DNA from 2 places in the Arthrobacter sp. Ld5 genome. Region 2 is predicted to be linked to the other one. Evidence: predicted binding sites of a transcription regulator. Region 2 holds the regulator's gene; the other holds the start of a gene.
What was found. Region 2 encodes Rex, which represses fermentation and respiration genes when NADH is low (regulators of the CRP and FNR family bind a similar motif). Its sites were predicted from a motif close to CTTGTGAANNNNTTCACAAG; they were not measured.
Positions count from the first base shown of each region.

Region 1 (15,228 bases), 100 kb from region 2:
ATCGTGCCGATGGCCTCGGGGTTGGCCTCCTTCAGAGCGGCAATGTCGAGTCCGAGCTGGAAACCGGGACGGCGCCAGGGCACCCAGAGGACCCTGGATCCGAAAATCGCCTCGGTGAGTGCCTCGCCGTCGGCCGCCGTGGCGATCGCGATGCCGGCGTCGGGGTGCAGATGGTCCACGTGCGCGGCGTCCACGAGGCCGTGCATGGCGGTGTCGATGGACGGCGCGGCACCGCCCTTGCCGTGCAGGGTGTAGTCGAAGGCCGCGACCATCTCGTCCTCACGCTCCACCCCCGGGTAGACGCCCCGCAGTGCCCGTAGGCGGTCCAGGCGCAGAACGGCGAGCCCGGACTCCTTGAGCGTCCCGAGGTCACCACCGGAGCCCTTGACCCAGAGCAGTTCGACGTCCTCACCGGTGGCCGGGTCCACGCCCATACCCTTGGCGGAGGTGTTGCCGCCGGCGTAGTTCGTGGTGCGCTTGTCGGCACCGAGCCGATTGGAGCGTGCGATGAGCTCGTCGACCGTCGGATGGGTGGAAATAGCGGCTACGCCGTTCGTTGGGGTGGTGGTCGCGGACCCTGTCGTCGTCGTCACGCTCATGCTCCCCATCCGGCCTGCTGGCCGCCCTGTCGTTCGCTGTTGATCTGTTCCTGGTAACCGCTCTCGCGGTAGGCCTCCATCGGATCCGCGGGAAGGCCCTTCGACTCACGCCAGGCGGCGAGGCCGGGACGAACATCGGTGTAGAACGCGTCCATCAGAAGGGCGTTGGCGCCGAGCACGTCGCCCGACTCCTGCGCCGCGGTCAGTGCGGCACGGTCGATGAGCAGGACACGCGCGGTCATCTCCTGGACGTTCAGCACGGAGCGGATCTGCCCGGGGATCTTCTCCTCGAGGTTGTGGCACTGGTCGAGCATCAGGGCGATCCCGTTCGCCGGGTCCAGGCCGCCGCCGCGGACCACCTCGGCCATGATCCTGAAGAGCTGGAACGGATCGGCGGCACCGACGATCAGGTCATCGTCCGCGTAGAAGCGCGAATTGAAGTCGAAGGAGCCGAGCTTCCCGAGGCGGATGAGCTGCGCCACGATGAACTCGATGTTGGTGCCCGGCGCGTGGTGTCCGGTGTCGAGGCAGACCAGGGCCTTCTCGCCCAGCTGCAGGCAGTGCGCGTAGGAGGTGCCCCAGTCCGGGACGTCCGTGTGATAGAACGCCGGCTCGAAGAACTTGTACTCCAGGACCAGCCTCTGGTCCTCGCCGAGACGGTCGTACACCTTGCGGAGGGAGTCCTGCAGCCAGTCCTGGCGGGAGCGCATATCGGCCTGGCCCGGGTAGTTGGAGCCGTCCGCGAGCCAGATCTTCAGGTCCCGCGAGCCGGTGACATTCATGACCTCGATGCACTCGTACATGTGGTCGATGGCCTTGTTCCGCACCGCGGCGTCGCTGTGCGTCAGGCTGCCGAACTTGTAGCCGTCGTCCTGGAAGGTGTTGCTGTTGATGGTGCCGAGCCGCATACCGTGGTCCGCCGCGTAGGAGGCGAGGACCCCGTAGTCGTCCACCCTGTCCCAGGGGATGTGCAGGGCGACGCTCGGGGCAAGACCGGTCAGCCGGTTGACCATGCCGGCGTCCGCGATCTTCTCCTCGACGGTGCGCGGGGTGCCCGGCGTGGCGAACACCTTGAAGCGGGTGCCGGAATTGCCGTAGGCCCAGGAGGGCACTTCGATGGCGAGCTGGCCCAGCTCCGCCGAGATATCGTCGATGACAGTCATGTGCTCTCTCCAGTGCGGTGGCCGCCGGGTGCTCCATCACACCTGTGCGGCGGTTCTCGGGGTTCCCCCTGCGCCCGGAGGCGGGTCCGAGGGGGAAGAGGAATTGCCGTGCTTTTGAATCGTTTCATTGGCACGTTTCAAAGCTATCCTTGCTGGAGACCGAGTGTCAACAGTCCTGACGGCGCCGCCGCCGGACCCGAGCTTCGAGGTGGCCTGGTACTCATGGACAGCCGACCGATCAGCATCAAGGATGTCGCCGACCGCGCAGGGGTGGCCATCGGGACGGTGTCCAACGTGCTGAACCACCCCGCGCGGGTCTCTGCAGCGACGAGGGAACGCGTCCAGGAGGCGATCGACGCCCTCGGTTTCGTCCGCAACGATGCCGCCCGGCAGCTGAGGGCCGGCCAGAGCCGCACCATCGGCCTGATCGTGCTCGACGTCGGCAACCCGTTCTTCTCCTCGCTGGCCCGGGCCGCCGAGGACTGCGCCGCCGAGCACGGCAGCACGGTGGTGCTGGGGGACAGCGGGCAGGATGCCGGTCGGGAGGCCCGGTACATCGACGTCTTCGAGCAGCAGCGCATGCAGGGCATGCTCATCTCACCCGTCGGGGACGTGGGCCCACGCATCGAGGGGCTGAGCCGGCGCGGCACGCCCGTGGTGCTCGTGGATCGCGTGGATCCGCAGCGGCGCTGCAGCTCGGTGTCGGTGGACGACGTCGCCGGCGGCTACATCGCCGTGCGCCACCTGCTCGAAGCGGGCCGACGGCGCATCGCGTTCGTGGGCACAACGGCCGACTACCGCCAGGTGGCGGACCGCCTGACGGGCGCGCGCCAGGCGGTCGAGGAGTACGACGGCGCAGAGCTCGAGGTCCTCGACGCCGATGCCATGACTGTCCTGGCCGGTCGGGATGTCGGGGAGGTGATCGCCCAGCGCCGGCACGAGGAGCTGCCGGATGGCATTTTCTGCGCCAACGACCTCCTCGCCATCGGCGTCATGCAGGCGGTCCTGCTGATCCGGGGCCTGCGGATTCCCGAGGATCTGGCACTGATCGGGTACGACGACATCGATTTCGCCGCCTCCACGGTGGTGCCCCTCACGAGCGTGCGCAAGCCGACGGAACTCATCGGGCGGACAGCGGTGGAGCTCCTCCTCGAGGAGATCGAGGGGCCTCCCTCGCGGCGGCGGCAGGTCATCTTCGACCCGGAGCTGGTGGAGCGCGGGAGTACCGGGGCAAGAGCCCCTTCCCTCAGCTGACTGCTGGCCGGGCGAGGGGCAGTCCGCAGCCGCGGCTGACGGCCCGGGCCGAGGCTGTTGACGGTGATGTGGCCCGGGCCTAGTATTCGATATGAATCGTGCTTCTGAAACGATTCATTCTTGCTACTGGGCTCTATGTCGGGCACCGCGCGGTCGACGTCAAGGCAGCGGCGTCCCTCCTCGGGTTCGAGTATCGCCGCGTGGCCCTCTGACCCATCACCCCACCAGCCAAGGAGATACCAATGGAGCGCGTGTGCTTCCAGCTGCAGGTCCGCCCGGAGCGCATCCCCGAGTACCGGGCCCGGCACGCGGCCATCTGGCCCGACATGGCGAGGGCTCTCACGGATACCGGATGGAACAACTATTCGCTGTTCCTGCGCCCCGACGGCATGCTCATCGGGTACGTGGAATGCGAGGACTTCGCTGCGTCGCAGGCCGCCATGGCCGCGACCGAGGTGAACGCCCGATGGCAGGCCGAGATGGGCCCGTTCTTCCTGGCGCTCGACGGCCGCCCCGACGAGGGCTTCGTCCGTCTGGACGAGGTCTTCCACCTCGAGGATCAACTCTAGGGAAGGCGGGTGCGCCGAGCGGGCGTGACGCGAATCCCAGAACACATACACGGGAGCTCAGCCAAGGGCATCGAGCTTTCGGCAACACACCTGAGGAACAAAGCACCATGACGCGATCATCAACCTCGATGAACACGCACGTGCTGCGGGCCACACATCAGCCGTGGCCGGCGCGGGCGGTGGAGCCGGCACTGCAAGCGGATGTCCCGCCGGCCAGCAGAATCTCGATCTCGTCGCGCCACATCTCGCTGGACGGTGAACCCTGGATTCCTGTCTCAGGAGAAATCCACTACTCACGTGTGCCCCGCGAACGATGGCGGGAGAGGCTTCTGCTCATGCGATCCGGGGGTATCGATGTCATTTCGTGCTACATCATCTGGATCCACCACCAACCAGAGCGGGACTCCGTCAGCTTTGACGGAAACCTGGATGTGGCGGCGTTCGTCGAGCTCTGTGCCGAGCTCGGTCTCCGAGTCGTCCTCCGCATCGGTCCATGGGCGCATGGCGAAGTGCGCAATGGAGGGTTTCCCGACTGGGTGCAACACGCTCCTGTGAAGCACCGCACAGATGATCCCGGCTACCTCGATCTCGTCGAGCCGTGGTTCGAGGCACTCGGTGAACAGCTTGGCGGGCTCTGCGGCGGCGGTGGTCCCCTGCTTGCCATTCAGTTGGAGAACGAGCTGTACGACCAACCCGACCATCTGGCCACGCTGCGTGAACTCGCCCGTTCTGCTGGGTTGCACGCTCCGTTCTACACGGCGACAGCTTGGGGCGGGGCAGAACTTCCCGCGGGTCAGGTGTTCCCCCTGTACTCCGGGTACGGGGACGGATTCTGGGTCGACGCCGATGCCCCATGGGACGTCACGTTTCGTCAGCACTACTTCATGTCGACGATTTGGGACGACCCGGGCGTAGGGGCAGACGTGAGGGGCGTCGACGCCGCGTCCGTCGAACTCCGCGATCGTGACGAAACGTTCCCCCCTGCCTGCTGCGAGCTGGGTGGGGGAATGGCAACCACCTACCACCGGCGCATCGTTCCATCGGGGGATGACATCGCGGCGGTCGCGCACGCGAAGCTGGCCAGCGGCTCGGCCTGGCAGGGCTACTACATGTTCGCTGGAGGTATGAATCCCCGTGGTGAAACGGGCTTTCAGGAATCACAGGATTCTGGTTATCCCAACGACCTCCCCGTGTTCGACTATGACTTCCACGCAGCGGTGGGTGCGGCAGGGCAGCTCGGGCCGAGTCATGCTGCGCTCCGGCGCCAGCACGCTTTCCTGCACAGCTTCGGAGCGCAGATCGCAACCATGTCGACGAGTTTTCCTGATGCTGTTCCGCAGATACCCTTCGATTGCTCGACTTTGCGGTGGACCGTCCGCTCCGATGGATCCTTCGGGGTCCTGTTCATCAACTGGCACCAGCCGAATGTTCCCCTGCCGTCGTGCGATGGTGTCGCGTTCGACGTCGTGCTACCCACACGCACTGTCCGCGTCGGGACAGATCTGACCATCCCGGCGGGGACTATCGGACACTGGCCGTTAGGGATTGAGGTCGGCGGAATCCGCATCGACTGGGCAACAGCATCCATCCTCACCGTGATCGGGGCGACGCTTGTCCTCGTGGCAGAAAAGGACATCGACGTGTCATTCGGTCTACCCGATGACGTAGCGGTTCTTGTGGACGGCCTCAGGGCCGATGGCGGACGAGCTCGAATTGACAGTGCCACTGGTGGGCTCGTTGAACTGAGCAGCGCTCGTGGTTCGGCCACGGTGCTCGTGATCGGTAGCCAGGACGCTGATCGTGTCTGGCTACTCGAGGATGGTGCCCGCCAACTCGTGCTGTGCGACGAGCCCCTCTGGACTGAGGGCGGTGCACTTTCAGTGCGGTCCTCGGCGCGGCCGTCCCTGACGGCGTGGCAGGGCAAGTGGGTTCCGGTTCCGCTGGAGCCGCAACACTCCGAGGCGGCCCGTCGCGCCGGCCTGTCCCTGGTAGCCGGCTCCTGGCGACAGGAGGCCTCGGAGCCACTGCGGCGATACGGTGGCTCGGCCGTGCGGCCGGCGGCCCCCCGCGAGGAGCAGTTCGTCGAGCGGGCAGGAATCTGGTCCCTCGGTGATGTGGGCACGCCCGCCGAGGGCCTGCGACGCACGCTTCGTATCGACTGGGCCGGGGACGTTGCGGAGCTCCTCGTCGACGGAGCCCCCGTCGCCGATAGGTTCTGGGATGGCACAGCGTGGCATATTGATCTTGATGTGATCGACGGTGCCGTCGGCACAGGTCTCGAGCTGCGCATGCTCCCGCTCCACAAGAAGACCGACGTGTGGCTACCGGAACCGGCACGAGCCCGGCTTCGGTCTGTCGACAGCGCACTCCTTGCCGTCGACGCTGTGACGCTTACCTTCTCCACCATCTGGCGTGCACTGCCCACCCCGTCACAGCGGCCCTGACGCGCACTCGTACCTGCGGCAGCGTCCGCACCGCGAAGCCGATGCTCAGCGAAGGTCGGCAGCGATGCCGCCGCAGCCGCGATGCGGTCTTCCGGCGTCCCGACTGGTAAAGTCGAGGAACTTGCCTGCGCACGGCTGATGATGTCAGCCAGTACTGGCGTCATTCAGTACAGCGTCACCCGGTACCGTGCTATCCAGTACAGTGCGCAGCCTGCGTCGATAGAACGCATTCTTTTGTCCCGCATCCAGCTCGCAGGATCGCGAGCTCGGTGGACACTGTCTGACTCTTCTTCGGCGAACCCCCGCGCCAACCGGTGCCGGGGAAGATGAGAAGAAAGCTCGTGTACTTCACATGACTACTTTTGCTGCCCTCGGTGTGCCCAAAGCGCTGGTCGAGAACCTCGCCGCGCAGGGAATCGCCGAACCCTTCCCCATCCAGGTCAAGTCGCTTCCCGACTCCCTGGCCGGGCGCGATGTCCTCGGACGCGGCCGCACCGGCTCGGGCAAGACCCTCGCCTTCGCCCTCCCCATGGTCGCGCGCCTCGCCGAGCAGGAGGCGGCCTACCGCCGCAAGCCCGGACGCCCCCTGGCCCTGGTCCTCGCCCCCACGCGTGAGCTCGCCACCCAGATCAACGCCACGGTCGAGCCCCTGGCCAAGGAACTGGGCCTGAACACCACCGTCATCTACGGCGGAGTCTCCCAGCAGCGCCAGGAGAAGGCCCTGCGCGCCGGCGTCGACATCGTCATCGCCTGCCCGGGGCGTCTCGAGGACCTGATGCGCCAGAAGCTGATCACGCTCGAGTCCGTGGAGATCACCATCCTCGACGAGGCCGACCACATGGCGGACCTCGGCTTCCTCCCCGTCGTGAAGAAACTGCTCGACACCACCCCGGCCGACGGCCAGCGCCTGCTGTTCTCTGCGACCCTGGACAACGGCGTGGACAAGGTGGTCAACCGGTACATGACCAACCCGGTCACCCACTCCGTCGACGACCCGCAGGCCGCGGTCACCACGATGGACCACCACGTGCTGCTGATCGGCGACCAGACGCAGAAGAAGCAGCTGATCGTCCAGCTCGCCTCCGGCTCGGGCCGCCGCCTGCTCTTCATGCGCACCAAGCACCACGCGCGGAAGCTCGCCAAGACCCTCACCGACGCCGGGATCCCCGCCGTCGACCTGCACGGCAACCTGTCGCAGAACGCCCGCGACCGCAACCTCGCGGAGTTCTCCTCGGGTGACGTCCGCGTGCTCGTCGCCACCGACGTCGCCGCGCGCGGCGTCCACGTCGACGACGTCGAACTCGTGGTCCACGTGGACCCGCCCACGGAGCACAAGGCGTACCTGCACCGTTCGGGCAGGACGGCCCGCGCCGGCTCGTCGGGCACCGTGGTCACGATCACGCTGCCCGAGCAGAAGTCCGAGGTGCAGAAGCTCATGAAGGCTGCAGGGGTCGACGTCGCGTTCGAGAACGTGAAGGCGAGCTCGCCCCTGGTCCTGTCGCTGACCGGCGACGTCGCGGAGAAGATCGATCCCCGCACCCGTGCGGCGCTCCTCGCCTCCCGTGAGGCCGCCCGTGGGCAGGGCACGTCCACCGGCGCGAACGCGGAGCGCAAGCGGGCCCGCCGCGGTGCAGCAGCACCGACCGCGGGCGGCCGGGGTGGCCGCGGTGGTCGTGGACGCGTCTCCGCCGATCCCCAGTCCGCGCAGGGCAACCGCGCCGAGCGCCGCAAGGACCAGCCGCAGGCACCCCGCTTCGGCAGCGACTCCGGTGGCGCGTCGGGCGGGTCCCGCCGTCGCACCGAGGAGCCGCGCACCGCGTCGGAGACGACGTCGCGCAGCCGCCGTCCGGCGTCGGGACAGCGCGTGGGCGACGCCGTCCGCCGCCCCGCTCCCGGGGCTCCCGCCGCCGGGGGCCAGCGCAGCCACGCGCCGTCGTCCCCCCGCGCGGAGGGCGCACGGTCCGAGGGTGCCCGCCGCTCCGGCGGTTCCCGCAGGGCGAGCGCCCCGGCGTCGAACGACCGCCGGCCGCGCTAGCACTCACCGCGTCGATGAGGCCCCCTCCCCGTCCGGGGAGGGGGCCTCACGCGTCCCGGGTGGTGCGGGAGTGCACGGGGTACGGAACAATGGCCGGATGAACGCACTCCTGAACATCATCTGGCTCCTGTTCGGCGGCATCTGGCTCGCGCTCGGCTACTTCGCGGCGGGCGTGATCTGCTGCCTGCTGATCGTGACCATCCCCTTCGGCATCGCGTCGTTCCGGATCGGCGTGTACGCGCTGTGGCCGTTCGGCCAGACCGTCGTGAACCGTGACGTCCGCATGGGGGCATGGTCCACGATCGGGAACGTGATCTGGGTGCTCGTCGCGGGTATCTGGATCGCCATCGGCCACGTGCTCACGGCCATCCCGATGTTCCTGAGCATCATCGGCATTCCGCTGGGCATCGCGAACCTGAAGCTGATCCCCGTGTCGCTGGCACCGCTCGGCAAGGTCATCGTCCCCTCCCAGGGGCCCTCGCTGCAGACGTACCGCTGACCTGCCCGGGACGGGCCCGCCGCCGGTGATCCGGCAGCGGGCCCGTCCCCGGTCGGTCAGTCCGTCGGAGAGCCGTGGACCGGCGACGACCCGTTCCGGCCCGGCTTGTCCGCGTTCTTCAGCAGGTCGCCGAGCAGCGCGATGATGTCGAGCCCGGTGGTGTCCTTGACCATCTGCGTGGTCTGGTGGACCCCGCTCGAGACGTTCTTGCTGAGCTGGCTCGCGCCGTCGTTGGAGACCACCGTCATGGTGTCGATCGCTGACATCGGCGCCGCGATCTCCCGGGCCATGGCCGGCAGGACCTCGAGCACCTTCGACAGGATGGCGGCCTGGTTGAACTTCTCGTAGGCCTCCGCCTGCGCGGCGATCCCCGCGGCCTCCGCCTTGCCGCGGGCTTCCGCGGACCCGGCCTCGGCGTCACCGCGGGACGCGATGACGGCGGCATCCGCCCGGCCCTTGGCCTCGTTGATGGACGCCTCGGCGGTGCCGCGCGCGGTGTTCGCGGCGGCGTCGGCCTCTGCGGCCACGCGGTCGCCCTCGGCGACGAGCTTGCGGCGGGCGAGATCCACGCGCGCCTCGATCTCGGTCGCCTCGGAGGCGCGACGGCGCTCCTCGAGCTTCGCGTCGGCCTGCTGGATCAGCCGGTACTTCTCGGCGTCCGCGGGCTTGCGCACCTCGGTGTCGAGTTCGCGCTCGCGCAGCTCGGCGCGCCGCTGCGCCACCTGCTGCTCGCGCATGATGACCTGCTCCTGCTGTTCCGCGTGGGCGAGCGGACCCGAGGCGTCCGCCCGCGCCTGGCGGGCGTCGGCCTCCTCCTTGAGTTCCGCGCGGCGGATGATCAGCTGCTGCTGCGCGAGGGCCACCTGCTCGTCGGACAGGGCGCGTGCCTGCTCCGACTCCTGCATGGACCGCGCCTCGGCGATCTTCGCGTTGCGTTCGGCGAGGGCGGCCTCCGGGCGGCCGAGGTTCTTCAGGTACCCGGAGTCGTCGTCCACGGACTGGATCTGGAACGTGTCGATCTCCAGCCCCTGGTTGTGCATGGAGTGCTCCGCCTCCTCCTTCACGCTCTTGGCGAAGGTGGCGCGGTCCCGGATGATCGATTCGACGGTCAGGGTGCCCACGATGGAGCGCAGCGAACCGGACAGCGTCTCCTGCGTGTAGTGGTCGATGGCCTCCTGCTGGTTGAGGAAGCGCTGGGCGGCCTTGCGGACGGCGTCGGCGTCCCCGCCCACCTTGACCTGCGCGACACCCGTGAGGTGGAGCTTGATGCCGTTCTTGGAGATGCCCTCGATGCGCAGGGACACCTGCCGGGAGGCCAGGGACAGCGGGTAGGCCCGCTGGGCGAACGGGTTGATGAAGATGCGGCCGAAGACGACGCGCTGGCTGTCCGGGTCCGGCTGGCCCTTGCTGTCCTTGGAGGAGATGATGAGCGCCTGGTCCGGGCTGGCGATGTGCAGCGCCATCCGGGCGAGGACGACGGCGACGACGACGAGGAGGAGGAGTACCACCGCGCCGATGATGAGCGGGAACGTGAGATCCACTTGCGACCCTTTCAATGGTCTTCGAGAAGGCCCCGGCGGCGCGGGTGCGCGCCGGAGCAGAATCAGGCTGTTGCGTGCACCGTGCTGGTCCGACCCCCAAACCGTCGACGTGGATGGCCCGCGCGCCGCGGGCCCGTGGTTCCTAGGAGGCGGCTCCGGTGAGGAACGCCTGCATGAGTGGCCCGCCGGAGGTGGAGCCCAGCTCGCCCTCCTCGACGAAGACGGCGACGGCGAGGTCTCCCTGGAGGGCGACGACCCACGCGTGGGTACGCGGGGGAGTCTCGCTGCCGAACTCGGCGGTGCCGGTCTTGGCCAGGACGGCGGGCCCGGGGACATCCTGCAGCAGCTGCGCGCCGCCCTGGGACACGACGGCGCCCATGAGCGTCTTCAGCGTCGCGGATTCCGCCGCGGTGAACGCACTCGGGGCCGCGGTCCCGGTGGGTGCGGCGCTCGGGGACGCGGTGCCGGAGGGACCGGCAGCGGAGGGTGCGGCGGACGGGGACTCGCCCGCGGCGGACGGTGACCCGGACGGCGACCCGGAGGGGGAGCCGGCGGAGCCGGGTGCGAGGAGGGTCGGGGTGACGCGTTCGCCGGCGCCCACGGACGCCGTCATGACGGCGAGCGCGAGGGGTGAGACGAGCACCTCGCCCTGGCCGATCATGGCGGCCGCGTGGGCGGTGCCCTCCGCCTCGTTGGGGACGGCGCCGAAGAAGGCGGGCGTCCCGATACCCGTCTCGACGCCGATGCCGAGATCGGTGGCAGCGCTCGCGAGGTCGGCCTGGCCGACCTCGTCCCGTGCCGAGATGAAGCCGGTGTTGCAGGACTGCGCGAAGGTCTCGAGGAGCGGGATGGTCCCGAGGGATTCCGCAGGGAAGGTGCCGGCGTTGTTGAACCCCCGACCGTCCACCACGACCTCCTCGCTGCACTCGGTGGGCGTCTGTGGCGTGAACCCCGTGCGCAGCAGCGCGAGGCTCGTGGCGATCTTGAACGTGGAGCCCGGCGGGTACTGGCCGAGGAGCGCCGTCTGCAGGCCCTCGCTGCCCGGCCCGTTGGCGGCCGCGAGGATCTCGCCGGTACTGGGGCGGACGGCCACGATCGACGACGCCGACGGCTCGTCCGCGAGCACCTCCTCGCCGAGGCTCTGCAGCCGGGGGTCGAGGGTGAGGGCGAGGTCCTCGCCGTCCACGGGGGCGGTGGTGAAGAGGCTCTTCGGGGCGGTCTGCGCGTCACCGGCCGGCACGGCGGTCACCGACAGGCCGGGGGTGCCGGCAAGGCGGGCATCGTGCTGGAGCTGCAGGCCGGACAGGCCGGTGACGTCGCCGGCCCGGAGGTCGCCGTCGGACTGCTCCACGAGCTCCGCGGTGGCCTCTCCGACGCCGCCGAGCAGCTCGCGCGCGAAGGTACGGGTGGGGGCGAGTTCGAGGGTGTCCGCCTGCCGGAGGGCTCCCGGGACGGCGTCGATCTGCGCGTCGGTCACGGTGCGGTCGGCGTCGTCGCGCAGTACGAGGGCCACCACGAAGGCCTCCGCGCCGGCCGCGGACACCTGCTCCGCGTAGGCGGCGGGGTCGAGGTCGAGCAGCGTCGCGAGGGCGCGGGCGGACGCGGCCTGCTGGGCCTCGGGTACCTGGGTCTTGTCGATGCCCACCCGGATCACGGGCCGCTGCGTGACGATGACGGCGCCGCCCGCGCCCGTGATGTCGCCGCGGTCGCCGGGCACGCGCGTCAGCCTGAGCGTCTCGTCGGGCAGGAGGTCGGGGACGAACAGGCCGGGGTCCCAGGCCGTCTGCCAGCTGTCCTCGACGCGCGTGAGGTCCGCCGTCGTCGTGTAGGTCCAGTCGGAGTCGGTCGCGTCGAGGTCCCAGACGTACTCCAGCGTCGCCGTCGCCGTGTCCTCGCCGGTCTCCTCGACGCCGGCCACCGTGACCTGCGGCGGTTCCGGGGCGAAGCCCTCGGTGATGCCGGCGAGGGCCGCGGTCACCTCGGCGGGCTCCGCGGAGACGAACGCCGAGCCTCCGACGTCGAGCCGGGACAGTCCCTCGGCCAGCGTGCCGGCGGCGTCCTGGGCCGTCGGCCGGCCGTCCGTGCAGGCCGCGAGGGTCAGCCCGAGGACGACCGTGGTCAGGACGGACGTGGCACGCAGCAGTTTCCCCATGCGGCCCATTATGTCCGAGATCACCGCGACGCCCCGCCCACGCCGCGGCAGCGGCGTGCCGGGCGGGGCGTCGCGGCGGCCCAGGCGGCTACGCGGTCGCGACCGTCCCGGCGCTGCCCGCGAGGACGCGCGCCTGCTTCACGAGGTCGGCGCAGCGTTCGCCGATCATCATGGTGGTGATGTTCGGGTTCACGGTGGTGAGCTCGGGCATGACCGAGGCGTCCGCGACCCGGAGGTTCCGGACCCCCTTCACACGCAGCTCGGGATCCAGCGGGGACATGGGGTCGTCCGAAGGGCCCATGCGCACCGTCCCGGCCGGGTGGTAGACGGTGTTGTGGGTCCGTCGGATGTAGTCCTGGAGCTGCTCGTCGGTCTGCACCTCGGTCCCGGGGTACAGCTCCCGCCCGGCCCATTCGGCCATGGCCGGCTGGGCGACGATCTCGCGGGCCTTGCGGATGCCGGCGATCATGACGCGCATGTCGTGCGGGTCGGTGAAGTAGCGCGGATCCACCATCGGCTTGTCGCGGAAGTCCCGGCTGCGGAGCCGGACCGTGCCACGTGAGCGCGCGTGCGTGACGTTCGGCGTGAGGCAGAAGCCGTTCTCCGTGGTCGGGTAGCCCTGCCGCAGCGTGTGCATGTCGAAGGGGACCGTCCCGTAGTGGAACATGAGATCCGGCCGGTCGAGCCCGTCCTCGGTGGGGGTGAAGATCCCGATCTCCCACCACTGGGTGGAGGTCTGCGACATGGGCTTCTTCGCCTCCCACTGGATCACGCCCTCGGGGTGGTCCTGCAGGTGCTCGCCGACGCCGGGGGAGTCGACGCGCACGCGCACGCCGTGCTCCTCGAGGTGGGCGGCCGGGCCGATCCCGGAGAGCATGAGCAGCTTCGGCGTGTCGATGGCGCCGGTGGACACGATGACCTCGTGCCGCGCCGTCAGCGCGTGCGTGCGCCCGACGACGCTGTCCACGACGTCGACGCCGGTGCACACGTCGTCCCCGTCGATCCGCAGCTCCCGTGCCCGGAAATCCGTGAGCAGCGTGAAGTTGGGGCGGTCCATGATCGGGTGGATGTAGGACACGGACGAGGAGGCCCGGGTGCCGTCGGCCTGCCGGTTGATCTGGAACAGGCCGGCTCCGTTGATGACCGTCTCGCCGGTGTTGAACCGCGTCCGGGGGATGCCCGCCTGCTCGCAGGCGTCGAGCAGTGCCTGCCCCGAGGGGTCCTCCGGGGGGATGTTCATCAGGTGGACCGGGCCGCTGTCGCCGTGGTGGGGGGCCTCGGGTCCGGCGTCCTCGTTCCGCTCGAGCCGCTTGAACAGCGCGTACGCCGTCTCCGCGTTCCAGCCGGTGGCCCCGAACCGCTCCTCCCACTCGTCGATGTCCTCGCGCGGCGCCCAGAACGCGATGCACGAGTTGTGGCTCGAGCACCCGCCCATGACCTTGGCGCGCGCGTGGCGCATGAACGAGTTGCCGTTCTCCTGCGGTTCGATCGGGTAGTCCCAGTCGTACCCGGACTCCAGCAGTTCCATCCAGCGGTCGAGGCGGAGGATGATCTCCTCGCCGCGGTCGTCCGGTCCTGCCTCGACGAGGGCCACCTCGACGTCGGGGTCCTCGCTGAGGCGCGCGGCGACGGCCGCTCCGGCGGATCCGCCGCCGACGACGACGTAGTCGAACTCGGTCTTCTGCAGCTGCTCTTCGGGGGTGCTCATGCGGATTCCTCCTCGGTCCGGGCCGCGAACCAGCCCGTGACCGCCGGGTCGATGTTGTGGTAGATGTGCTTGGCCTCCTGGTATTCCGCGAAGCCGGTGGGCCCGAGTTCGCGGCCGATGCCGGAGTGCTTGAAGCCGCCCCACTCCGCCTGCGGCAGGTAGGGGTGGAAGTCGTTGATCCAGATGGTGCCGTGGCGCAGGCGGGCCGCGACACGCTGGCCCTTCCCGGCGTCCTGGCTCCACACGGCGCCGGCGAGCCCGTAGTGGGTGTCGTTGCCCAGTTCGACGGCCTCGTCCTCGCCGTTGAACGTCTCGACGGTGACGACGGGCCCGAAGGCTTCCTCCACGAGGACCGATGACCCGCGCGTCACCTGGTCGATCACGGTCGGCGTGTAGTAGAAGCCTGACGCCAGGTCGCCCTCGCCCCAGGTGCCGCCGCAGCGCACGCGCGCTCCCTCCGCGATCCCCTTCTCCACGTAGGCCGTGACCTTGTCGCGGTGCGCGGCCGAGATCAGGGGGCCGGTCTCTGCCGCCTCGTCGAACGGGCCGCCGAGCCGGATCTGCCGGGCGCGGCGCACGAGTTCGTCGGTGAAGCGTTCGGCGATGGGCTCCTCGACGAGGAGCCGCGCGCCGGCCGAGCAGACCTGGCCGGAGTGCACGAACGCCGCGTTCAGCGCGTTGTCGAGGGCGGCGTCGAAGTCCGCGTCCGCGAAGACGATGTTCGGGTTCTTGCCGCCGAGTTCCAGGGCCACCTTCTTGACGGTGCCGGCCGCGGCCGCGGCGATGGTGCGTCCCGTCTCCAGGCCCCCGGTGAAGGACACCATGTCGACGTCAGGGCTCTCCGAGAGCGGCGCGCCGACCACGGCGCCGGGGCCGAGGACGAGGTTCGCCACGCCCTTCGGGAGCCCGAGCGTGTCGAGGACGTCCATCATGAGGATGGCGGTCGACGGCGTGAGCTCGCTGGGCTTGAGCACGATCGAGCAGCCGGCGCCGAGCGCCGGGGCGATCTTCCAGGCCGCCTGCAGCAGCGGGTAGTTCCACGGGGAGATGAGGCCGCAGACGCCCACGGGCTCGTAGACGATCCTGCTGACCACGCTGTTGTTGCCGGCGTCGACGATGCGGCCGGCGTCCTGCCCGGCGAGCTTGCCGAAGTACGCGAAGCAGTCGGCGATGTCGTCCATGTCGATTTCGCTCTCCACGAGGCGCTTCCCGGTGTCCAGGGTCTCGGCCCGCGCGAACTCGTCCTTGCGGGCGCGCAGTTCAG
Region 1 covers NZ_JBPKBO010000022.1:234,781-250,008, forward strand. Annotated here, with positions in the region: gene ACSGDB_RS11905 (bifunctional aldolase/short-chain dehydrogenase) at 1-539, opposite strand, end outside; gene rhaI (L-rhamnose isomerase) at 596-1,762, opposite strand; gene ACSGDB_RS11915 (LacI family DNA-binding transcriptional regulator) at 1,985-3,016, shown strand; gene ACSGDB_RS11920 (L-rhamnose mutarotase) at 3,259-3,585, shown strand; gene ACSGDB_RS11925 (beta-galactosidase) at 3,693-6,029, shown strand; gene ACSGDB_RS11930 (DEAD/DEAH box helicase) at 6,382-8,064, shown strand; gene ACSGDB_RS11935 (YccF domain-containing protein) at 8,162-8,563, shown strand; gene ACSGDB_RS11940 (flotillin family protein) at 8,620-10,104, opposite strand; gene ACSGDB_RS11945 (penicillin-binding transpeptidase domain-containing protein) at 10,247-12,256, opposite strand; gene ACSGDB_RS11950 (GMC family oxidoreductase) at 12,345-13,964, opposite strand; gene ACSGDB_RS11955 (aldehyde dehydrogenase family protein) at 13,961-15,228, opposite strand, start outside.
Region 1: a site for Rex is predicted at 1,874-1,893, ahead of rhaI (L-rhamnose isomerase). Genes of this name have one in related genera too.

Region 2 (15,228 bases):
CGAGGCCGTGGATCACCAGGAGCTGGAGGTGACCGCGCTCGCGTACGCCGCGGACATCGCCCGCCAGAGTCCGCAGGCCCTCAGGATGCTCAAGTTCGGGTTCAACCTCGCCGACGACGGCCTCGCCGGCCAGCAGGTCTTCGCGGGTGAGGCGACCCGCCTCGCCTACATGACGGACGAGGCGGTGGAGGGCAAGGAGGCGTTCCTCGAGAAGCGCTCCCCGGACTGGTCATCCTTCCCCTACTACTTCTAGGAGCGGCGTGGAACTCCTCCCCGTACACACCCCCGCGGGCTTCGACGCCCTCGAGCTGCTCACGCCCCTCGCCGCGGCACTCGCCGGCGAGGGTCCCGCCGTCGCCCCGCATACGCCGGCGGATCAGGTGTTCGCCGGGGAGCTGCCCGACGACGGGATCGCAGCGGTCATCAGCACCTCGGGATCCACGGGGACCCCCAAGCAGACCATGCTCGGCGTCGACGCGCTCGCGGCCTCGGCCATGGGCACCGCGTTCGCCCTGAAGGCCGAGGGCCAGTGGCTCCTCACGTTGCCGGTGCACTACGTCGCGGGCTTCCAGGTCCTCGTGCGCTCCCTGTACGCCGGGACCCGCCCCTGGGTCATGGACACCTCCGGGGGGTTCACGCCACAGGCCTTCACCGACGCCGCGGCCGAACTGACCGACCGCGTCCGGTTCACCTCCCTGGTCCCCACCCAGCTGCACCGCCTGCTCGCCGACCCGTCCCCCGAGACGCTCAAGGTCCTGCGCCGCTTCGACGCCATCCTGCTCGGCGGAGCTCCCGCCGGGGCGTCCCTGCGGTCCCTCGCCCGGAGCCAGGACCTGACGATCGTCGAGACCTACGGCATGAGCGAGACCTGCGGCGGGTGCGTCTACGACGGCACACCGCTCGACGGCGTGGAACTCCGGTCGGTGGAGGGCCGCCTGCGCATCGCCGGCCCCGTCCTCGCCGACGGCTACCTCGATGCACCGGGGCTCACGGAGGAGAAGTTCGTCTCCGCATCCGGCCGGCGCTGGTTCGTGACCGACGACGCCGGGGACGTGGCGACGGACGGTTCCGTCACCGTCCACGGCCGGCTCGACGACGTCATCATCACCGGGGCGCTGAAGGTCTCGGCGACGAGGGTCTCCGACGTCATCCAGGCGCTGCCCGGCGTCGAGGAGGCCCTGGTGCTCGGGATCCGCAGCGAGGAGTGGGGCACGGCCGTCGCCGCGGCGATCGTCGGCGAGGTCGACGCCGACGTCGTCCGGCAGGCGGTGCACGTCGAACTGGGAGCGCACGCCGTGCCCAAGGCCGTCGTGATGCTGGACGCCCTCCCCCTGCTGCCGGGCGGCAAGCCCGACCGCCGGACCATCCAGGCGCTCCTCGAACGCGCGTAGGCGTCCGACCCCATTCCGCAGTACCTCCCCGACCCGAAGGACCGACCCGTGGCGACTGCCGCTCAGTGGCTCGAAGGAGCCCGCCCCCGCACGCTGCCGATGGCGTTCGCCCCCGTGATCGCCGGAAGCGCGGCCGCCTTCGGGCTGGGGTCCTTCAGGCCCCTCAACGCGACGCTCGCGCTCGTCGTCTCGGTGCTGCTGCAGGTCGGCGTGAACTATGCGAACGACTACTCGGACGGCGTCCGCGGGACGGACGACGTCCGCGTGGGCCCGCTGCGGCTCACCGGTTCGGGCGCGGCGCAGCCCCGGCACGTGAAGCTCGCCGCGTTCGCCTGCTTCGGCCTCGCCATGCTGGCCGGGCTCGGCCTCATCCTGCTGTCCCAGGCGTCGTGGATCCTGCTGCTCGTCGGTGTGGGCTGCATCGCGGCGGCGTGGGGCTACACGGGTGGCAAGAACCCGTACGGCTACCTCGGGCTGGGCGACGTGTTCGTCTTCGTGTTCTTCGGGCTGGTCGCGACCCTCGGCACCACGTTCACGCAGGCGGGCCAGCTCAGCGCCGCCGCGTGGATCGGCGCGGTGAGCACGGGACTGATCGCCATGGCCCTGCTGATGGCCAACAACGTGCGGGACATCCCGACCGACACCGCCGTGGGGAAGAGGACCCTGGCCGTGAGGCTCGGGGACACCGCCGCACGGATCAGCTACGTGATGATGCTCGCCGCCGCCGTCCTGCTGCCGCTGCTCCTGAGCGGCGAGTATCCGTGGATGCTGCTCGTCCTGCTGCTCGTCCCGGCGTGCCTCAGGCCGAGCCGGCTGATGCTCACGGGCAGCCAGCGCATGAGCCTGATCCCGGTCCTGAAGCAGACGGGGCTTATCAGCCTGGCCTTCGGCATCCTGTTCGCGGCGGGCATCGTGCTGACGCGGACCCTCGGCTAGCCGTCCTGCCCGGGCAGTACAGCTGGACGTCCGGACCCGGCGGGGCTCCCGCCCCGACGCCCCCGGGAGCGGGGATCAGGCCGCGTCGCGGCGGGGCTTGCGGTCCGCGTTGACGGGCGTGTTGGGATCGAGTGCGTCCTCGGCGGCGGCGTCGTCGAGCTCGACCGCCGTCCGGACCGGCGGGGCGCCCGGCGTCATGCGGCGCTGCAGGGTGGCCGCGGCGGCATCCCGGAGATCCCGGGCGAAGAGGTAGGTCACGCACCACGCGAGGACGGCGGCAACGATCGCCGAGAGGAAGAGTCCGAGCCCCAGCAGCACGCACGCGACGTAGAAGACGACGATCAGGAGCAGCCGGAGGGCGGTGAATTTGAGGAAGGGCACGCTCCAAGTTTACTCGCCTACAATTGGCGCATGCCCCGCCTCCTGCTGTTCGCCGCGATCCTCGGAGTCGCCGTCATCATCTACGCGTTGATCGACTGCGTCATGAGCCGAAAACACGAAGTGCGGAGCATCTCGAAGACCGCGTGGTTCATCACCATCCTGCTGCTGCCGCTCATCGGAGCGGGCATGTGGTTCCTGCTGGGCCGCCCGCGCACCGAGCGACCCCCCGGTCCGCGCCGCCCGGCGTCCCGCCAGCCGACCGCCCCCGACGACGATCCCGCCTTCCTGCAGAACCTCGAGGCCCAGCGATGGCAGCAGGCCCGTGAGCAGGAGCGGCGCCGCCGCGAGCAGGAGCAGAAGGAGCGCGAGGCGAAGGCCCGCGAGGCCGGGAAGAACAAGCCCGTGCAGGACGGCAAGCCCGACGGCGACGGCAACGACGACGCCGGGTCCGGTCCGACAGGCGCACACCAGCCCTGACGGGGTCCCAGCCGGCACGGGAGTCCGTTCCCGCGCGGACGGGAGCCAGGACACAGGAAGAGCCCCGCAGCAGGAGCTGCGGGGCTCTTCCTATGTCCTGGCCGGGGCCGGCTGCCGGGCTGTCCGCCTAGACCCCCGAGTAGCTGTGGAGGCCCGAGAAGTAGATGTTGACGATCGTGAAGTTGAAGACGATGCAGAGGTAGCCGACGATCGACAGCCACGCGGCGCGCGTCCCCGTCCATCCCCGCGTTGCACGCGCGTGGAGGTACCCGGCGTACACGGTCCAGATGACGAAGGTCCAGACCTCCTTGGTGTCCCAGCCCCAGTACCGGCCCCAGGCCTGCTCCGCCCAGATGGCACCGGCCATGAGGGTGAAGGTCCAGCCGACGAACGCGATGGCGTTGAGGCGGTAGGCGAGGTTCTCGAGGCTCAGCGCGGACGGCACGAGGCGCAGGAACCGGGCCGAGTCCGCCTTGCCCGCGGAGATCTTGGCCTCCCGCGAGGACTGGAGGAGCTGCAGCACCGACATGGCGAACGTGATGGTGAACAGGGCGGAGGCGGCGACCGCGATGGAGACGTGCACGATCAGCCAGTAGCTCTGGAGCGCCGGGATCAGCCGTGCCACGGGGGTGGGGAACCCGACGGTTGCCGCGCACAGCATGACCACGACGAGACCGACTACGAAGGACCCGACGAAGCGGAGATCCTTGCGGGTGAGCGTGACCAGGAAGATCACGGCGACCAGGAATGCGCCCGTGGTGCAGAACTCGTACATGTTGCCCCACGGCACGCGGTTCGCCGCGACGCCCCGGGTGAGGACGGCGGCGCCGTGGATGACGGCGGCGAGCACCGTCAGGGCGACGGCGATGCGCGCGGCGCCGCGCCGCGGCCCGGAGCCGTAGTCCATCGAGTCGTCGGCCGTGGCGGGGGCGGTCGGCGCGGCGGTCGACGTCGGGCCCCTCCGCCCCCCGACGCCGGCGAGCGCAGGCGTGGCCTGCTCCTCGGCGAGACGGGTCTCGAGCGAGCCGATGGTCGTGCTCGACCGCACGAGGTCGAGCACGAAGAAGATCAGGGCCGCCACATAGGCGATGGAGGCCAGCAGCATGAAGAGCTCACTGACCTGCCCGAGCTCTGCGTTGACTGGTTGTGGCATCAGTTGTCCTTTGCGTTGTGGTGCGACTGCTGCGTGCCTGCCGCCGACGCGGCCTCCGGCACCTTATGTTCCCCCGTGCCGCTGTCAGGGACCGACCAGCGGTCCCTGAGCAGCTTCTCGACGGCCTGGCCCTCGGCGGGCAGCCGGTGGTCCTCGCCGCGTGCGAGCAGCCCGTACTCGACCATGAGGCGGCCGTCGGGGTGCTCGGCGGTGCGGACCCAGAGTCTCCGTCGACCGATGAACAGCGACGCCGTGAGGCCGAGCAGCGCGAGCGTCGAGAAGACGAGCGCACCGACCTCCCCGGGATCGTGGTGGATGTCGAGGGCGACGTACCGCTTCAGCCCGTCGAACGTGACCGATCCCTTGCCCTCGGGCAGGTCGTAGGTCTGGCCCACGCCGAGCACGATCCCGCCGTCGTCGCTGGTCCGGCTGTTCAGTTCCGTCAGGTCCTCGGTGTCCAGCACGTACACGTTCTTCGGGGTGCCGTCGTCGAGCCCCAGATCCCCGTAGTAGGAGTTCAGGTTGAGCTGCGGGTTGAAGGGGTCCGGGTCGCGGGAGAAGGACACGCCCTGCTCGTCCACGAACGCGGTGGGGAGGAAGAACCCCACGAACCCGAGCTGGTCCGGCTTGGCGTCCGGTGCCTTGATGACGATGAGCGACGTGTAGAGGCCGTCCGAGGGGACCGAGACGACCGGCCCCTCCGAGGCGATGTTGCCCTCGCCGTCGCGGACCGTGACGACCGGGGCATAGCCGTTGCCGACGAGGTACACGTTCGTCCCGCCGATCGTGAGCGGCGCATTGACCTTGAGGACCCGGGACTCCTCGGCCGCGCCGGGGCCGTCCTGCGTGGTCACGTTCGCCGTGAAGTCCAGGGGCTGCCCGTAGTGGCTCTCCTGGTCGCGGTCGAAGCGGACGTCGAAGGAGTCCAGCCGGAGGGAGTACGGCTCGAGCCGGTCGTCGGAGAAGTTGGAGCCCGGGCTGAAGGAGTCGTAGCCGATCAGGGTGTTGACGAAGCTGTCACCCTCGACGACGATCTTCTGCCCGTTGTACCCGAACAGCCCTCCGACGGCCACCGAGACCAGGACCCCGATGAGGGAGGTGTGGAACACGAGGTTCCCGAGTTCCTTGGCGAGTCCACGCTCGGCGCCCACCGAGGGGCGGTCCGTCCCGGCGTCGCGCACATCCACGCGGTAGCCGCGCTTCCGGAGGAGGGCCGCGGCCTGCTCGGCGGCGGCGGCGGGCGTGAGCCCCGCGCCGCGGGCCTGATCCGCCGGCACCTCGAGCGTGCCGTGGACGGGCAGTCGCGAGAGCCGCTTCGGCGTGCGGGGCGGCTTGGAGCGCACCGCCCTGAAGTGCGCGATCGCCCGTGGGATCACGCACCCGATGAGCGAGACGAAGAGCAGGAGGTAGATGGCGGAGAACCAGACCGACGAGTAGACGTCGAACAGCTGGAACCAGTCGAGGACGGGCCCCGTGTCCGGGTTGTCCTCGATGTACTGCGTGACGACGGCGGGATTCGCGGGGCGCTGCGGGAACAGCGAGCCCGGAACAGCGGCGACGGCGAGCAGCAGGAGCAGGAACAGCGCGGTGCGCATGCTCGTGAGCTGTGTCCAGGCCCACCGGAGGGTCCCGAGGAACCCGAGGGAGGGCAGGACGACGTCGGACCGGGACGTCGGTGCGCCCGGCCTGTCCCTCGTGTCCTGCGTGAGGTCCTGCTTCACTGTGGGCCTTCCATCAAGTCGATTCGATTCCGTGCCGTGGTGCGCCCGCGATCAGATCGGGAGCACGACGTTGCCGATCAGCAGATCCTGCAGCTGGGTGATCCACAGGTTCCAGACGCCCGTGACCATGAGGACGCCCACGAGCACGAGGAGCCCACCCCCGGAGCGCTGCAGCAGCAGCCGGTGTCGCCGGAAGAACGCGAGCGCACCCATCCCGCGCCGCACGCCGAGGGCGATCAGCAGGAACGGCAGCCCGAGCCCGAGGCAGTACACGAAGGTGAGAACAGCGCCCTTCAGGGCGGTGGCGTCGTTGCCGGAGATGGCGAGCAGCTGCACCGCGCCGAGCGTGGGCCCGATGCACGGTGCCCAGCCGAGCCCGAAGGTCAACCCGAGCAGCGGAGCGCCCAGGAGACCCGCCGGCACCCTGGCGTGGATGCGGCTCTCCCGCTGGAACCACGAGAGTCCGCCCATGAAGATGATGCCGAGGAGGATCACGATCACGCCGAGCGCCTGGAGCAGCCAGCCCTGCGAGACCCGCAGGAAGGCTCCGAGCTGGCCGAAGAGCGTCCCGTAGGCCATGAAGACCACCGAGAAACCGACGACGAACAGGCCGATCCCCGCGAGCATGCGGCCCTTCTTCTGCTTCTCGAGATCGACGCCGGTCAGTCCTGTCACGTACCCGAGGTACCCGGGGACCAGCGGAAGGACGCAGGGCGAGGCGAAGGAGACGAGACCTGCCAGGAGCGCGACGGGCAGCGCCAGGAGCATGGAACCGTTCAGGACGGCGTCGGCGAAGGCGTTGCCCACGGCGAGGGGCACCGGCGCAACCGACGGCCCCGTCATCCGCGCTCCCGGACCCGCGCGCTATTCAGCGAGGGCATCGGAGATCAGGGCCTTGAGCGTGCTGCGGTCGGCGAGTCCGAGGATCCGCGCCGAGACGCGCCCCTCGCGGTCCAGCACGATCGTGGTGGGGACAGCCTGCGGCGGGACGTACCGCGTCATGTCCAGCAGTACGCCGCCGTCCTTGTCGGCGAAGCTCGGGTACGGGATGCCGAAGCTCCGCTCGAAGGCTTCCGCCGTGGCCTTCTCGTCGCGGATGTTCACACCGTAGAAGGCGGCGCCCTGCGGTGCGTAGTCGTCGTGCAGCGAGACGAGGTCGGGGGCTTCCTCACGGCAGGGGGCGCAGGAGGCGTACCAGAAGTTGAGGACGGTGACCTGGCCCTCCCAGTCCGAGCTCGATACGGAGGTACCGTCGAAGAGGGTGCCGGAGACCTCGACGGGCTCTCCCCTGTCGCTCGCCGCGTATTCGGTGACCGAGCCGTCGCCGGCGATGTAGTTCTTGCCGTCCCCGGCGGCGGCCTGCTGCGCCAGCGGATCCTCCGCCGCGCAGGACGTCACGGCGAGCGAGAGCGGCACGGCGAAGGCCAGCGCCATCCGCAGCCTGAGCAGGCGGCGGCGCGGTACGGGACGGAGGGGTGGGGTCACGGCTTCTTCCGTTGAATTCTACGACGTGTAGTAATTCTATTACGCGCCGGGGACATTCGCCGCCTCGGGCAGCAGGTCCGCACACGGCTCGGCGTAGCGCACCCGACGGATGGCCCCGTCCTCGAAGTCGAGGGACGTGACGGACGTCAGCGTACACTCGCGCTGGCGGGGGTCGTGCCAGAGCCGGCGGTGCTCGGCGGCCAGCCTCGTCACCCAGATCGGGAGCTGGTGGCTGACCAGGACGGCCTCCGCGGGGCGGTCCGAGCCCTTGCCCGCGCTGAGCTCGAGGGCCCGGCGCCGGGCGTCGTGGATGCCGACCATCATGCGTTCCACCTGCCCGTGGTAGGGCTCACCCCAGGAGGGGCGGAGGGGATTGACGAGGAACGGCCAGTTGCGGGGCTGACGGATCCGGCTCTTGATCCCCGACATCCCCTCGAAGCGGTTCTCCGCCTCGATGATCCGTTCGTCGGTCGAGATGGCGAGCCCGAGGGCGTCCGCGAGCGGCTGCGCGGTCTCCTGCGCGCGGTCCAGCGGCGAGGCCACGAGGTGCACGATGTCGGCACCGTCGTCCCGCCGCTCCTGGAAGTGCCGGGCCATCTGCGCCGCCATCCGACGGCCGAGATCGGAGAGATGGAACTCGGGGAGCCTCCCGTAGAGGACCCCCTCGGGGTTGTGGACCTCACCGTGGCGCACCAGGTGGACGGTTGATCGCTGCATCCATCCAGTTTCGCGCATGCCGTACGCGACGGCCAATCGACTCCCGCATCCGAATCAGTTGAAGCTTCGACCAAAGTCAGGAATAAAACATGCATATGCATGCTTCTGCTTCATGTAAGCATCCGCACGCCACCATCCTCAGGAGTTCTCCATGACTGTCCCCTCAGGCCTCACCGCCGGCACCTGGTCCTTCGATCCCTCCCACAGCGAGGTGGGCTTCAGCGTCCGCCATGCGGGCATCAGCAAGGTCCGTGGCTCGTTCCAGGACGTCGACGCCGCCCTCACCGTCGGCTCCTCCCTCGAGGACTCGAGCATCTCCGCCACCATCAAGACCGCCTCCTTCACCTCCGGCGACGAGAACCGCGACGGCCACGTCAAGGGCGCCGACTTCTTCGACGTCGAGCAGTTCCCCGAGATGACCTTCGTGTCCACCTCCCACGAGGGCTCCGGCGAGACCTACAGGATCAACGGCGACCTCACCATCCGCGGCATCACCAAGCCCGTGGTCCTGGACGCCGAGTTCAACGGCGTGGCCGTGGACCCCTTCGGCGCCACCCGCGCCGGGGTCTCCGCCTCCACCAGCATCTCCCGCAAGGACTTCGGTCTCACCTGGAACGCGGCCCTCGAGGCCGGCGGCGTCCTGGTCGGCGACAAGGTCACCATCACCATCGAGGCCGCCTTCGTGGCCCCCGCGGTCGCCACGGTCTGATCCGTCGCCCCGGGCCCCGGCGCCCGGCTGCAGGCCCGACGGCCGGCGTCGTCCTCCCGACGACGCCGGCCGTCGGCGTTTCGTCGAGCGTCCTCCGGGGGCCCGGGAACTAGGCTGACGGTGACCACATCCACGATGCGCGCGTCCATGGGGGCACCATCGGCAGGATGACCACCCCTCGATCAGCGGAGGACGCAACGATGAGCACACCACAGGACACCCCGAACGGACAGGACAGCGGGGCGGGCTGGAACGCACCGGGATCGGCCGGCGGCCAGACTCCCCCGTCCCAGCAGGCCCCGTCGCCCTACGGCCGGCAGGACGCCGGCGCCCAGTCCCCGAACTACGCCTACCCGACGTCGGCCGCGCCCGGCCTCACCGAGAAGGGACCGGCACCCAAAGAGGTCCAGCGGGCCTACTACCTCATCCTCGCCGCCGGCATCCTGCACTTCCTGGCCTCCATCCTCTCGCTGACGGAGATCCCCGACGGCCCCGGAGCGCCGGTCCAGATGGTGTTCCAGGTGCTCTTCGCGGCCCTCACCGCGGCGGTCTACGTCGTCCTGGCGATCTTCATCCGCCGGGGCCGGAACTGGGCACGCATCACCGCGACGGTGCTCATGGCGCTCAATGTACTGGTCACCGTCGGCGGCCTGCTGCTCCTGCCGCTGGCGAACCAGGCCATCGAGGCCTCGGGCCAGGAGGCCGTGCCGGTGTCCGGGCTGTCGATCGCGCTCAGCGTGATCATCCTGATCCTCGGCGTCGCCGGCGTCGTCCTGACCTACCTGAAGCCGTCGCGGCCGTACTTCGCGCCGCAGAAGCTCGGGTACTGAGGCCACTGCACGGGAGCCGGGCCCTCCGGCACTACTGGGCGTGGGAGATCGGACCGAGGTCCGGCTCCTGCGCCCTTTGTGCGTGGTAGGCCAGGATCTGCAGTTCGGTGGACATGTCCACCTTGCGCAGCTGCACGTGCGGCGGCACCTGCAGCACCACGGGCGCGAAGCTGAGGATGCTGGAGATCCCGGCCGCGACGAGCCGGTCGCACAGCTCCTGGGCGACCTGCGCCGGGACCGCGAGTACCGCCATGTTGGTGCGGGTGCGCTCCAGCACGGCCTCGAGGTCGTGCACGGCGCTGACCCGCAGGTAGCCCACCTCGGAGCCGATGACGAGCTGGTCGGCGTCGAAGAGCGCCACGATCTCGAAGCCCCGCGAACCGAACCCCGAGTACCCGGCGAGCGCCCGTCCCAGATTGCCCGCACCCAGGATGGCGACGCGCCAGTCGAGCGTCAGCCCGAGGGCGACGGAGATCTGCCGGTTGAGGTACTGCACGTCGTACCCGACGCCGCGGGTGCCGTAGGACCCGAGGTAGGAGAGGTCCTTGCGGAGCTTGGGCGAGTTCACGCCGGCGGCGTCCGCGAGTTCCTCGGAGGACACCCGCTCGATACCCTCGGCGAGCAGGGAGTTCAGCGCCCGCAGGTAGATGGTGAGACGGGCGAGCGACGCCGGCGGGATGTGGCGCGCCGCGTCGTCCACGCGGCGAAGGCCTGGCATGTCCGGCGTTGTCACTGTCATCGGCTCCGTTGCTCGCACCGCCGCGCCCGGTGCGGGAGCCGCGGTTCCGTGATCCCTCGGCGTCGGGGGCGGAAGTACAACCACTGTATGCCGCCGGAGCGGGGCCTCCAAGCCGGATGACGGGCGGCGTGCATGGGTGCGGGGCCGGCCCGGCGAGGGCTCGTCAGGGGGTGGTCAGCAGCCGCCTCAGCCGCGCCTCGTCGATCGACCAGAAGTCGCGCTGGACGCCGTCGATGAACAGGACGGGCAGCTCCTCCGCGAAGCGGGCGCCGAGCGTGGGGTGCTCGGCCGCGCTCACCTCGCGCCAGCCCAGGCCGAGGTCGCCGGTCACCCTCCGCACCACAACGCGGGCGTCCTCGCAGAGATGGCACCCGGGGCGGGTGAGGAGCACGACGCCGGCGCCGGGCGTCTCCGCGGGAGTTTCCATCCCTCCACGGTACTGCGCCCGACCGGCCTCGGCGGAGGAGACCGGACCGGCAGGACGAGCCGTCGGGGTGTCCTGCCGAAGAACTAGACTCGGGGGCATGCCGGACGCCGCGCGGGTCACGCACCCCACCCTCCAGCCTTCGGCGACCGTCGAGGGCGAGGCCGCCTTCTTCGACGTGGACAACACGCTGATGCGCGGCGCGAGCCTCTTCCACGTGGGCCGCAAGATGTACCAGCGCAAGGCGTTCACGCTGCGCTTCGCCGCGGGCCTGGCCTGGAAACAGCTCCGCTTCATCATGCGCGGCGAGACGATGACGGATGTGAACTCGGTGCGCGACGCCGCCCTCGCCTTCGCCATCGGGATCGCCCACGAGGACGTCCTGGCCCTCGGCGAGGAGGTCTACGACGAGATGATCGCCTCGAAGATCTGGCCCGGGGCGCGCGCCCTGGCCGAGCAGCACCTGACCGCGCACCGGCAGGTCTGGCTGGTGACCGGGACCCCCGTGGAGGTCGCCGGCGTGATCGCGAGACGCCTCGGCCTCACCGGGGCCCTCGGCACCGTGGGGGAGGTCGCGGACGGCCTGTACACCGGCCGGCTGGTCGGCGAGTTCCTGCACGGGCCGGCCAAGGCGGTGGCCGTGCTGGCCCTGGCGCAGCGGGAGGACCTGGACCTCGCGCGCTGCTGGGCCTACAGCGACTCCTACAACGACGTCCCGCTGCTGAGCGCCGTCGGGCATCCCGTGGCGATCAACCCGGACCGCCGCCTCCGCCGGCATGCCCGGGCGAACAACTGGCCGGTCTACGACTTCCGCAGCGGACGGCGGGCGGCGACCCTCGGCCTGCGCGCCGCCACCGTCGCAGGATCCCTCTACGGGCTGTGGCGCGGGTACGCCCGGCTCAGGACCCGCTGACCTCAGGAGCAGCACCCGACGGACCCCGTGAACGACGACGGCCCGGCTTCCACGCAACGAATGCGGGAATCCGGGCCGGTCGGCATCCTCCGGCTCGAGGCCGGACGAGTGCCTACTTCTTGTTGCGGCGCTGGTGACGGGTCTTGCGAAGCAGCTTGCGGTGCTTCTTCTTTGCCATACGCTTGCGGCGCTTCTTGATTACTGAACCCATAGAGTCCTCACAAACTGTTGTGTTGCCAGGGCGTACTGCGGCGCGGGGCCTCGAGGACCGCCCTGGTGATGACGAAAGACGCGTGCCTGGTGGCAGTCGCCCGTGTGATGCACTAAGTCGGGCGGGCTCGAGACCCGCCCAAAACGCTCCTTAACAGGGTACATCCGTTTGGGGAACCCGCGGACGACCGGCGATCAGGCGCTCGCGGCCTGCCCGTCGACCTGCGACCGGTGGAGGAACCCCTCGACCGCGGACTGGGGGACGCGGTAGGAGCGGCCGAACTGGACGGCGGGCAGGTCTCCGGCGTGCACGAGCCGATACACGGTCATCTTCGAGACGCGCATGAGCTCGGCCACTTCCGCGACCGTCAGGAACTGCACATCCGAGAAGTTGTTCCCGTCTGCCATCTCACCACTATTCCTTCGCATGGAGGCTTGCACTTCACCCTGGGGCCTATCGAAAGCGCTGCCCGGGCGACCGATCGGCGTGTCGCCTTGTAGCAAGAGGATAATCCGCCTAGAGGATCACTCTAGTGGCAGATGGGGCTGGAGTGAAAGACGGCCGACGGGCCTACGCCGACGGATCGCGCCGTCGGCGCAGTTGGGCCAGCAGGTCCGCGGCGCGCTCCGCCGCACGGCCCATGGTCCGCCCCATCGGGGGCCGCGGTGCGTCGCCTCCGGCGGGTCCCGACTGCGCCGCGAGGACCGCGGTGGCCAGCGCCGGCGTGGCCGCGGCACCCGGCGCGTCGACCGTCTCCGGCTCGAGCGCCGCGACGACGTCCGCCACCGTCGCGAACTCCGGGGACGGCCGGTCCAGTCCGTCATCCGCGGGGGCCGCGGGCGGTCCCGCGGTCCCGGCATCCTCGAACCCGGCAAGCCAGTCGCGCACCACGCCGAGCGGCGCGGCGTCCAGCGAGTAGTAGCGCTTCTGTCCCTGGGCCCGCATGCTCACCAGGCCCGCCTCCCGCAGCACCTTCAGGTGCTTCGACACCGTCGGCTGACTGACCTGCAACTCGATCACGAGCTCCCCCACCGCCCTGTCGCCGTTCCGCAGATTCTCGAGGATCTGCCTGCGTGTGCCCTCGGCGACGACGGCGAATACATCATCGATTCCCATCCGCCTACCCTAGCGATATATACGCCGCACGGCATCCTGACGTGGCCGGCGGGTCCCGGTCAGTCGAACCAGGGGTCCAGTCCATGGAGGGGGAAGAGGGCCTTCCTCGTCGCCATCACCGTCCGGTCCAGGTCGTCGTTGGGGTCGTACCCGACCTCCCACGAACGCCACCAGAGGTCCGCGCCGTCACCCATCAGCCGGGGCGCCTCCACACCGTGCCGCTCGAGCACATACTCCCGCCAGGCGGGCGGGACCGGCGTCGCCGGGCCTGTCGGCGCACCGGCGGCCACCGCGACGAGCAGCGCCCAGGACCGCGGCACCACGCTCGCCAGGGCGTACCCGCCTCCCCCCGTCGCGACCCACCGCCCCTCGCACAGGCGGTCCGCCAGGTCCCGCACGCCCACCATCAGCGCGTGCTGGGCGTCGACGCTGACCCGCAGGTTCGTGAGGGGGTCCTCGCGGTGGGAATCGCAGCCGTGCTGGCTCACGATGACCTCGGGGGCGAAAGCCCCGGCGAGCTGCGGCACGACGGCGTGGAAGGCCCGCAGTACCGCCGCGTCCCCGGCGACGGTGGGCAGCGCGACGTTCACCGCGTACCCCTCCGCTCCCGGTCCGCCGGTCTCGCTGGCGAAGCCGGTACCGGGGAAGAGGCTCATGCCCGTCTCGTGCAGCGAGATCGTCATGACCCGGGGGTCGTCCCAGAAGATACTCTGCGTCCCGTCGCCGTGGTGTGCGTCGACGTCGACGTACAGGACGCGCCGGACGCCGCGATCGAGCAGCCGCTGGATCGCGGCCGCGGCGTCGTTGTAGATGCAGAAGCCGCTGGCGCGGGAGCGCGCCGCATGGTGCATGCCGCCGCCGAAGTTCACCGCCCGTACGGCTGAACCCCGGAGGATCGCCTCGGCCGCGCCGAGCGACCCGCCTGCGAGCCGGGCGCTGGCCTCGTGCATCCCCGCGAAGGCGGGGGTGTCCTCCGTGCCGAGGCCCCTGGCGGCGTCCGAGGTGCAGGGGTTGCCGCTGACCCGGCGGACCGCCCTGATGTAGTCGGGGCTGTGCACGGCCGCCAGCTCGTCGTCCGACGCGACGGGAGGAGCGGCAACCGTCACGCCGTCGAGGTCCAGCAGCCCGCAGTCGCGCGCGAGCCGGGCCGTCAGGTGCAGCCGCTCCGGGTTCATGGGATGGTGCCCGCCGAAGTCGTAGGCCAGCATCGACTCGTCCCAGGCCACCTGGAGGGGGACCGCCGACCGTGAGTGCGTAGACATTCCTGAAAGGCTACGCGATGCGCGATGCTCCGATGCCGCCTCCCGGTGAGATGCTTTACTACTGCAAGGGACAATCAGGCATGGTTACGCGCCGGTTCGGCGGTAGGACCAGCGAAGAAGGCAGAGCGGACGTCAATGGTAGGTCAACAGCCACGATGGCTGACGGACGATCGCCGCGGGTACATCAGGCTGCTGGCGTCGATCCGCGACTTCGCCGACTCGTTCGCGAACAGCTCCCCCGCGCGTCTCGCCCTGTTCATCTTCAGCGCCGTGATCCTGGTGTTCACCGCGCTGCTGAGCCTGCCGATGGCCACCAGCAGCGGGACCGCCGCCCCCCTGCACGACGCCTTCTTCACGGCGGTCTCCGCCGTGTGCGTCACGGGCCTCACCGTGGTGTCCACCGCCACCTACTGGTCCTTCTTCGGCCAGCTGGTGATCCTGCTGGGCATCTTCATCGGAGGGCTCGGCACGCTGACGCTGGCCTCGCTGCTCGCGCTGATCGTGAGCAAGCGCCTCGGGGTACGGGGGAAGCTGCTGGCCCAGGAGGCGCTGAACAACGCGAGCCGCCTCGGCGAGATCGGCACACTCCTGCGGATCGTCATCACGACGTCGGTGGTGATCGAGATCGTCCTCGCCGTCGTCCTCATCCCCCGCTTCATGATCCTGGGCGAACCCTGGTGGCAGGCCGTCTGGCACGGCATCTTCTATTCCATCTCCGCCTTCAACAACGCCGGCTTCACCCCGCACAGCGACGGGCTGGTCC
Region 2 covers NZ_JBPKBO010000022.1:336,257-351,484, reverse strand. Annotated here, with positions in the region: gene ACSGDB_RS12395 (1,4-dihydroxy-2-naphthoyl-CoA synthase) at 1-253, shown strand, start outside; gene ACSGDB_RS12390 (AMP-binding protein) at 261-1,391, shown strand; gene ACSGDB_RS12385 (1,4-dihydroxy-2-naphthoate polyprenyltransferase) at 1,440-2,327, shown strand; gene ACSGDB_RS12380 (DUF4229 domain-containing protein) at 2,403-2,708, opposite strand; gene ACSGDB_RS12375 (PLD nuclease N-terminal domain-containing protein) at 2,739-3,185, shown strand; gene ccsB (c-type cytochrome biogenesis protein CcsB) at 3,313-4,338, opposite strand; gene resB (cytochrome c biogenesis protein ResB) at 4,338-6,059, opposite strand; gene ACSGDB_RS12360 (cytochrome c biogenesis CcdA family protein) at 6,111-6,866, opposite strand; gene ACSGDB_RS12355 (TlpA family protein disulfide reductase) at 6,924-7,493, opposite strand; gene ACSGDB_RS12350 (histidine phosphatase family protein) at 7,584-8,261, opposite strand; gene ACSGDB_RS12345 (YceI family protein) at 8,413-8,970, shown strand; gene ACSGDB_RS12340 (hypothetical protein) at 9,171-9,800, shown strand; gene ACSGDB_RS12335 (redox-sensing transcriptional repressor Rex) at 9,832-10,518, opposite strand; gene ACSGDB_RS12330 (glutaredoxin family protein) at 10,703-10,966, opposite strand; gene ACSGDB_RS12325 (HAD family hydrolase) at 11,064-11,876, shown strand; gene ACSGDB_RS12320 (30S ribosomal protein bS22) at 11,989-12,087, opposite strand; gene ACSGDB_RS12315 (helix-turn-helix domain-containing protein) at 12,282-12,494, opposite strand; gene ACSGDB_RS12310 (ArsR/SmtB family transcription factor) at 12,658-13,203, opposite strand; gene ACSGDB_RS12305 (acetoin utilization protein AcuC) at 13,263-14,465, opposite strand; gene ACSGDB_RS12300 (TrkH family potassium uptake protein) at 14,601-15,228, shown strand, end outside.